2 regions of the Bacillus cereus group sp. BfR-BA-01383 genome follow, and region 2 is predicted to be linked to the other one. Evidence: a T-box and tRNA genes for the amino acid it is inferred to sense, from the RefSeq annotation. Region 2 holds a T-box; the other holds one or more tRNA genes.

Region 1 (4,441 bases), on a different contig from region 2:
TTAGAGTGAGAATTTGAAAGTAGTAAAAAAAATGTCAGCATTTGCTGGCATCTTTTTTTATGCAAGCTAGTAAAAATAACTTATATGTAGTTCTATGCTGTTATTATAATGGAAAGTTTTGAGAGCGTACCTCATTTATTAATATTGACTATAGAATGTTAGTGATTGGCTAAAGAAAAAATTAGTATAGAGAGATGGGGTTGGATATGCTATGAATCTTACATTTTTCTCGTTATAAATGTTATAAAAGTATGATATATTAATATAGAATATTCAACTGGGGGAAGAAATATGAAAATTGTAAAGTCAAAAAAATTATGGATTACTATAGCAGTAATCGTTGGATTAGTAATTTCGTATTCAATTGGCGCTAGTGGTGCCAAGGTTACTATCGAGAAAGAAAAGGTTACATACGAAGAGGCAAAAGCGAAAGCAGAAGAAAAGGAAAAAGAATTAAGTTACACGAAGAGCAAGGTCAAAGAAGGTATTGATGCAGAACAAAAGAAGCTTGCTGACAAGAAAGTTGAAGTAGAAGAGACTTTGGCCCTAGTAGCAAATAAGAATCAACTAACGTCAGAAGTTGATAAACTAGGTAAAGATGTAGAGGCTAAAAAGGGAGAAGTAGGGAAATTAGATGGGGATATCCAATCAAAGACAAGTGAACTGCAGAAGCTTACCGAAGGCGTTAAGGCTAAGCAAGAAGAACCTAGAGTGCTAGGTGCAGGTGAATATATAGTGGGAAAAGATATTCCTGCTGGTCGTTATAAAGCTACAGCAGTAGGACGTGGTAGTAACTTCGTTGTCTTTGATAGCAAGAGTGGTTCAGCAACAGTAAATACTATTCTGGGCAATAGTTCAGTAGGTCGTGGAGATTATACTTTCTTTACTGGTACTGGCGATATTATCAAGACAGCAGAGCAAGTTAAACTTATTCCAGTTGAATAAGTTTAAAGAAATGCTGGAAAGAAGGGGTTAGAAAACCTTCTAAAAAGCTAAGAGAAGCGATTACAGGTGCAGTCATCTTTGTGAGCAGACTAGGCTTTACAAGATTAAGAAATATAAAATTGAAAAATTTTAATCATGTAATAAATAATAAAATAGACAACAGGAGTAAATACAATCATGAAAAAATGGATAATTTGGGCGGTAATTTTTTATATACATTCGGCGGTACTGCTATATAAGGGAATTGACAAAATTGAAGGGTATTATATGGCTAGTGAATATAGTGAGTTAAATAAGCATGTTTATGTGGGCGGAGACGCGTACAATTACATTATTAACTCTAATTTACTTACAGCATTCTTTGTACTTAGTGCAGCATTCTTTATCGCAGGAACTCTTTTAATCGCTACCGGATCGATTATTAAGGCCATTAAGGAAAAACAAGTAACTGCTAATAACAGTATATAAATTTAATAGTTTCCCCTTTCAGTAGGAAGTGTAAAAAGAACATGTATACACATGGCTGTTACACTAGTACTTGGAGGGGATTTTTTATGTCTAATAAAAGGCCGAGATTTAATACATACTTAGAAGAATTAAATTTATATAAATGGAGAGGAGCGTAACGACATGGTAAAGGGTAATATTCAATGATATGGATCACCGACTTTGCGGGTGTATATTGTTCACTTTCCTATAAGTTGATTTATACGGAAAGTGTGAAGGAAATGATTTAACAAAACTACTATAGAAGTTCACACTGGCACATATGTATAATCTGGAAAATAGATGCTTTGATTAAAAAATAGTTGTATCCAAGATTCGCTTTCATGATTTACATCATACACAGATAGCTTTTTTATTGATTAAAGGTGTACAGGTGATTTTTAAGTGAGTAGGGTATAGTAATACTGAAATTATTATATATTACAATTTACTTCCAGTTCTGCGAGTTAAATCATATGCCAAAAATAGCGATCTACCAGTTGGTAAATCGCTATTTTTGGCATATGACCCCGGAGAGGCTCGAACTCACGACCTCCACCCTGTCAAGGTGGCGCTCTCCCTGCTGAGCTACGGGATCTTCAAAAATGATTATGTATTCGAATTTTTAATCATTATGTTAAAGCAATTATATATAATTAACTGAAAATTTACAATGTTTTTGTGTAGTAAGTTTTTAAAGAGGTAGTGTAATAGAAAATAGGTTTATTTCAGAGGTTATATTATTATGTATGTTTTTATATTTAATAAGTAGAAGGTGCTGAAGTGTTATGATTTCCGATACCAATCTAAAGGGCCTTCATTACTTAAATCAACAAGAAAAGGAAATAAGAAGTGTAGAGGTAAGCTTATAAGTTCTGGCATAGCGTTCAATGTTTTCCTTGATACATATTGCCTTCCAAAACAATACGGACAATCTTTTTCAAATGTTATGAGAAGCGACCAGACCTCCTTTACTTTCCACTTAGTTTTACAATACGTACAACGCGCCATGGAGTTCCTCCTCATTTTAAGTTATTTTCTAATATATTCTATATCGTCGTACTAAAGTCAAGTGTATTTGGTGTGATAAAATGTAAGTTGGTTTGTTTTTATATGGATTTTTTCAGTAATTTATGATCGATTGTATGTCGTATGAGGGTTATGTAGGATAAGAGGTTTTCATTTTCAATATCCAAATTGGCCAATATATCCTTTTTACAATTTACTTAAAATCATGTATAACAGAGATACAAGATTATTTCATAAATATTCAGGAGTAGAGGGAGAAAAGTTGTAATGGTGAGAAAAACGTTCAAGATGCGTGTGTCTAGAAATAGAACGATTTCGATTAATGGGTCGATTCTTGATGTGGATGTGACGCATGATGAGTTTTTGCAAGAGTTCGTTGAGTGGGTTGATTCTAAAGGTTGGTCGTTTATGGGTATGACGGATGAGATTACGCCCGAGGAAGCTAGTCAAAAGTTAATAGATTCGTTGATTGATGAGAAGGATAAGAAAGAGTAATTCCTTCTTATTTTTATTGTATATTTATGTTCTTCATCGTAAAAGTATGATATAGTAAAAAATAGCTAATATTCTTCCAATTTAATACAAATTACATATAGATTGGTAGATTTTTTTTTGTTAAGGAAGTAAATTGAAAAGGGAGAGTCATATGGTTAATTTTAAGAAGATTTTGGCTTTTATTACAGTTATTTGTTTATTTTTTTTGACACCTATGACGTTACATGCTGAGACAAATGTTGGGGTGGATCCAGGACAAGTGGCGCCGCCACCCGCGGAAGGACCGAATGTTTTTAGTCAGTTTGCAGCTACGATTGATGCGAAAACAGGGGATGTGTTGTATGACAAAAATGCACATCATCGTGCATTTCCTGCTAGTATGACGAAAGTGCTAACAGCAATTTTACTTATGGAGCATACGAAGCCAGAAGATCAATTTAGGTTTTCACAATTAGCACTAGATCAAGAGAAGAGTAATTATCAAATTGAGTTTCAACCTGGTGAGACAATAAATAGAAATACTGCGCTTATGATTTTAATGGTGTTAAGTGCGAATGATGTGTCGTATGCGATTGCGGAGCGGATTGGCGGGAGTGTTGAGAATTTCGCTAATATGATGAATGAAAAAGCGAAGCAACTAGGGGCTACAGATAGTCACTTTGTAACACCAAATGGATTGCATGATCCGAATCATTATACGACGCCATATGATATGGCTATGATTACGAGAGGTGTGCAAAAGTATCCTGAAATTTTGCAAGCGATGAATACGAAAAGAACAACCGTTACGACATCTAGGCAGACGGTTTCTATTTTTAATAAATCTACTTATTTTGAAAACCCATATAGTATTGGCGGTAAGACGGGTTTTACGAATGAAGCGCGCAATACACTCGTTTTATTAAATGAGAAAGACGGAAATCGTATTATAAATGTAGTAATGGCTTCTCAAAGACCTGAAATTTATGAAGATTTGAAACAGATGGCGGAATATTCTTTTGGGCAATTTGTGAAGCAAACGGTGCTAGATAAACAGAGTTGGCATCAAAAGACAACGTATTTAAATAAAGATATTGATAGCGAACTTGAAAAAAGTGCAGAGCTTATGCTTAAGAAAGATGAAGGGAAAAATGTGAGAACTACTTTCCGGGCAGTTTCATTAGATAAAGACTCTTTGTATCATAAGGGAATCCATCGTGGTGAAGTAGTTGGTGCAGTTGATATTACGAAAAATAATCAAACAATTGCGACGATAAATGTTCTTTCAAAAGAAGATGTTACTTTTGCGATGCCTAAAAAAGATACAGTTGCGCCTGAAGTAAAAGACTCAAATGTGAAAATGATAAGCATTGGGATAGGAGCCATTGTATTATTTGGAGCCATTTTATATGTAGTGTTGCGTCGGAATACAAAAGGAATGAAATCAGAAGAAAAATAAATTACTAGTAAAAAGACTGTGAAGAGATTTTGTCACGGTCTTTTTTGT
Region 2 (4,441 bases):
AAAATAGACCCACGCCGCATGTGGAAGAACCAGCCTATAAGGAATCGGATGAGTGGGAAGATTATGCATTTGAACCGTTCCAACTAGAGGAAAGAAAAGAGCAGGAATTAGAGGAAGAGGAAATAGAAGAACATGAATTTGTGGAGCGTGAAGAGGAGAAAGAAACAACGCCACAGTTTGAATTGTTCGGACGAAAAGATTTCAAGAAAGAAAAAGCGAAAAAGCAGGAAGAACAAGAAGAAGTGTACTCACAGCGAGATGAAAATGCGCTTTATTTAACGAAATTATTTACGAAAGAACCGGAAGAAGAATTTACAAAGTTAAGAATGTATTTCGTGCAAGAAGGAGATACAATCGAATCTGTTGCAGAACGTTATGAAACGTCTATACAAAACTTATACCGTGTAAACCAAACAGAAGATATATATTTAACTACAGGGCAAATTATTTATATTCCCGTTTCGAAAGCAAAAGCGAAATAAGGGAGTGAGTGTCTACACTTCCTTAATTTCCTAGAGGATATGTTTTGAATAGAAAGGGTAATTCGTATGGATATTGAATTGCGAAATCGCTATGAACCTATTGTGAGGCAGTATAGATTAGATACGCAGCACATGGAAGAGCACGGAAGTGTAACGAAGATTTACACGAATCAAGGTCCATATGCGCTCAAGAAAATAGAAGATAGAAAGTTAGAGCGGAATAATTTTTTGCATCATGTTCAATATTTGAAGGAGAAGGGTTTTTCGAATTATGTACCTATATACCACGCGACGGATGGAAATTATATTTTAAGTGACGGAACGTATAATTATTACTTAATGCCTTGGTTAGAGCGTGCGGAAGGAAACGGCGAGGATAATGATCAATACCATAAAATGTTTCAAACACTTGGAACGTTGCATCAAAAAACGGTAAAAGAAGAAACGTATACAGAAGAGGATTTAGAAAAGCATTATACGAATATATCCGATCGCTGGGAGAATGATGGTGAGATGTTAGAAGAGTTTCTTGTAGAGTCTGAAGCGAAGTGGTATATGTCTCCGTTTGAATTGCAATATTGTACGTACTATCATCATGTAATGAGGGCGCGGGAATTTGCAACGAAGCAATTAAATGAGTGGAACGATGCGATGAAAGAAAAGGAAAAAACACGTATTACTTTTGTACATGGTAACGTGTCACTTAATCATTTTTTATTTGACTATGAGCGGAATGGCTATTTTATTAGTTTAGAAAAATCGAAGTTTGCAACGCCTGTGCAAGATATAGTAGGTTTTTATTCACGGTCTTTAAACACATATCCAATTGCGAGAAGTGATCGGTTTGAATGGTATCAAATGTATCAAAAGAATTTTCCGTTTACGAAAGAAGAGCAACTTCTCATGTTTGCTTATATGACATATCCATCGCAATTTATCAGGCAAATCCAATCTTATAAGAAAAGAAGAGAGAATCGCAATGAGGGAAATGAAATGCGCGGAGTAAAGAGCTTGCAACAATCGCATTGGCTCGTTAGTAATATAGAATATTTCCTGTCACAATTACAAGCTGCCCAGCAAGGGAACGGATAAAGTGAAGCTTTAATCAGTAGAGGTCTTACTGCCCGCAAATAGCGGGATAAAGAAGATAAGTAGAGGATGCTACTTATCTTTTTTTGTATTCGCCCAAAAAGTTGTAGTCTTAAATTTATCTTGACGAATAAGGTTTCGTTTTTTACACTATTGTATATAATAATTAACAATCATATAAATGCCTTGAAGGGGAAGAGTATAACATGAAACGTCTTCAGAGAGGAGAATCATTAGCTGGGAGATTCTCTAGATAGTTATGTTAGAAGGTAGCCCTGGAGCATCTTTTCTGAACGGAACAGTTCTCATTAGGAAAAGACGGATTTGTCCGTTATCAAATTAAGAGTATAAGCAAATTCTGAATTTGTTTGTAAATAAAGGTGGTACCGCGATGTCCCTCGTCCTTTTTTGGATGAGGGGCATTTTTTATTTTAAGGAGGGAAAATAATGTCAAACACGGAAAAGAATTTACCAACTAAATATGATCATATGTCCGTTGAAGAAGGCCTTTATCAATGGTGGCTTGAAGGCAAGTATTTCGAAGCAACAGGAGACGAGAAGAAACAACCGTATACGATTGTAATTCCACCTCCGAACGTAACTGGTAAGTTACACTTAGGTCATGCTTGGGATACGACTCTTCAAGATATTTTAACTCGTACAAAGCGTATGCAAGGTTATGATGTATTATGGCTTCCAGGAATGGACCATGCTGGTATCGCAACACAAGCGAAAGTAGAAGGGAAACTTCGTGAAGAAGGTATTTCACGTTACGATCTTGGCCGTGAGAAATTCCTTGAAAAAGCTTGGGAATGGAAAGAAGAATATGCTTCTCACATTCGTCAACAATGGGGGAAAGTTGGTTTAGGACTAGACTATTCTCGCGAACGTTTCACATTAGACGAAGGTTTATCTGATGCGGTTAATAAAGTATTCGTTCAATTATACGAAAAAGGCTTAATTTACCGCGGTGAATATATTATCAACTGGGATCCAGCAACACGCACAGCTCTTTCTGATATTGAAGTAATTCATAAAGAAGTTCAAGGTGCATTCTACCATATGAACTACCCGTTAACAGACGGATCTGGTCACATTCGCCTTGCTACTACTCGTCCAGAAACGATGCTTGGTGATACAGCGGTAGCAGTTCATCCAGAAGACGATCGTTACAAACATTTAATCGGAAAAACAGTTACACTTCCAATCGTAGGCCGTGAGATTCCGATTATTGCTGATGAGTACGTAGAAAAAGACTTCGGAACAGGCGTTGTAAAAATTACACCAGCTCATGATCCGAATGACTTTGAAGTAGGTAACCGTCATGACTTACCACGCATCTTAGTAATGAACGAAGATGGAACGATGAACGAAAAAGCTGGTAAGTATAACGGTATGGATCGTTTCGAATGCCGTAAAGCGTTAGTGAAAGACTTACAAGAGGCTGGCGTATTAGTAGAAATCGAGCCTCATATGCATTCAGTAGGTCATAGTGAGCGTAGCGGAGCGGTTGTTGAGCCTTACTTATCAACACAATGGTTCGTAAAAATGGCTCCACTTGCAGAAAAAGCAGTAGAACTTCAACAAAAAGAAGAAGAAAAAGTAACGTTCGTACCAGATCGTTTTGAAAACACATACTTACGCTGGATGGAAAACATTCATGACTGGTGTATTTCTCGTCAATTATGGTGGGGACACCGCATCCCAGCTTGGTATCATAAAGAAACTGGTGAAGTATACGTAGGTACAGAAGAGCCAGCAGATATTGAAAACTGGAATCAAGATAATGACGTACTTGATACATGGTTCAGCTCAGCGTTATGGCCGTTCTCAACACTTGGTTGGCCAAATGAAGATTCAGCAGACTTTAAACGTTACTATTCAACAGATGCATTAGTAACTGGTTATGACATCATCTTCTTCTGGGTATCTCGTATGATTTTCCAAGGTTTAGAGTTTACAGGCGAGCGTCCATTTAAAGATGTATTAATTCACGGTTTAGTTCGTGATGAGCAAGGACGTAAAATGAGTAAATCTCTTGGTAACGGTATCGACCCAATGGATGTTATCGAGAAGTACGGTGCAGATGCGATGCGCTATTTCTTATCAACAGGAAGTGCACCAGGTCAAGATTTACGTTTCAGCATGGAAAAAGTAGAATCTACTTGGAACTTCATTAATAAAATTTGGAACGCATCACGTTTCGTATTAATGAACATGGATGACATGAAGTATGAAGAAATCGATTTAACTGGTGAAAAATCAGTTGCAGATAAGTGGATTTTAACCCGCTTAAACGAAACAATCGAAAGCGTAACACGTAACATGGATAAATATGAGTTCGGTGAAGCTGGCCGTTCATTATACAACTTCATTTGGGATGATTTCTGTGACTGGTACATCGAAATGGCGAAACTTCCACTATACGGTGAAGATGAAGCAGCTAAGAAAACAACTCGTTCTATTTTAGCTTACGTATTAGACCAAACAATGCGTCTATTACACCCATTCATGCCATTCGTAACAGAGAAAATTTGGCAGCATTTACCGCATGAAGGTGAGTCTATTACAGTAGCGGCATGGCCAACAGTTCGCGAAGATTTACAAGATACAGAAGCGGCAGCAGAAATGCACCTTCTAGTTGATATCATTCGCTCTGTTCGTAACATTCGTGCAGAAGTAAATACGCCAATGAGCAAAAAAGTTCAAATGCAAATTAAAGCAAAAGATGAGGCTGTACTTGCTCAACTTACGAAAAACAGCTCTTACATTGAGCGTTTCTGTAATCCAAGTGAATTAACAATTAAAACAGATTTACAAGCGCCAGAAAAATCGATGACTGCAATCGTATCAGGTGCAGAGTTATTCTT

The links. A T-box is a leader RNA that pairs with one kind of tRNA and senses whether it is charged. The one in region 2 lies ahead of MR065_RS17730 (valine--tRNA ligase), so its partner is inferred to be a tRNA-Val.
Region 1: it has a tRNA-Val gene. The T-box ahead of MR065_RS17730 (valine--tRNA ligase) is inferred to sense a tRNA for this amino acid. The anticodon was not compared.

What each region holds. Positions count from the first base shown of each region.
Region 1 is NZ_JAKUFP010000003.1:201,495-205,935, forward strand. It holds gene MR065_RS04925 (hypothetical protein) at 292-945, shown strand; gene MR065_RS04930 (hypothetical protein) at 1,123-1,413, shown strand; tRNA gene MR065_RS04935 (tRNA-Val) at 1,957-2,029, opposite strand; gene MR065_RS04940 (hypothetical protein) at 2,218-2,442, opposite strand; gene MR065_RS04945 (hypothetical protein) at 2,728-2,955, shown strand; gene MR065_RS04950 (D-alanyl-D-alanine carboxypeptidase family protein) at 3,107-4,393, shown strand.
Region 2 is NZ_JAKUFP010000020.1:32,238-36,678, reverse strand. It holds gene spoVID (stage VI sporulation protein D) at 1-482, shown strand, start outside; gene ysxE (spore coat protein YsxE) at 549-1,574, shown strand; T-box leader at 1,749-1,980, shown strand; gene MR065_RS17730 (valine--tRNA ligase) at 2,019-4,441, shown strand, end outside.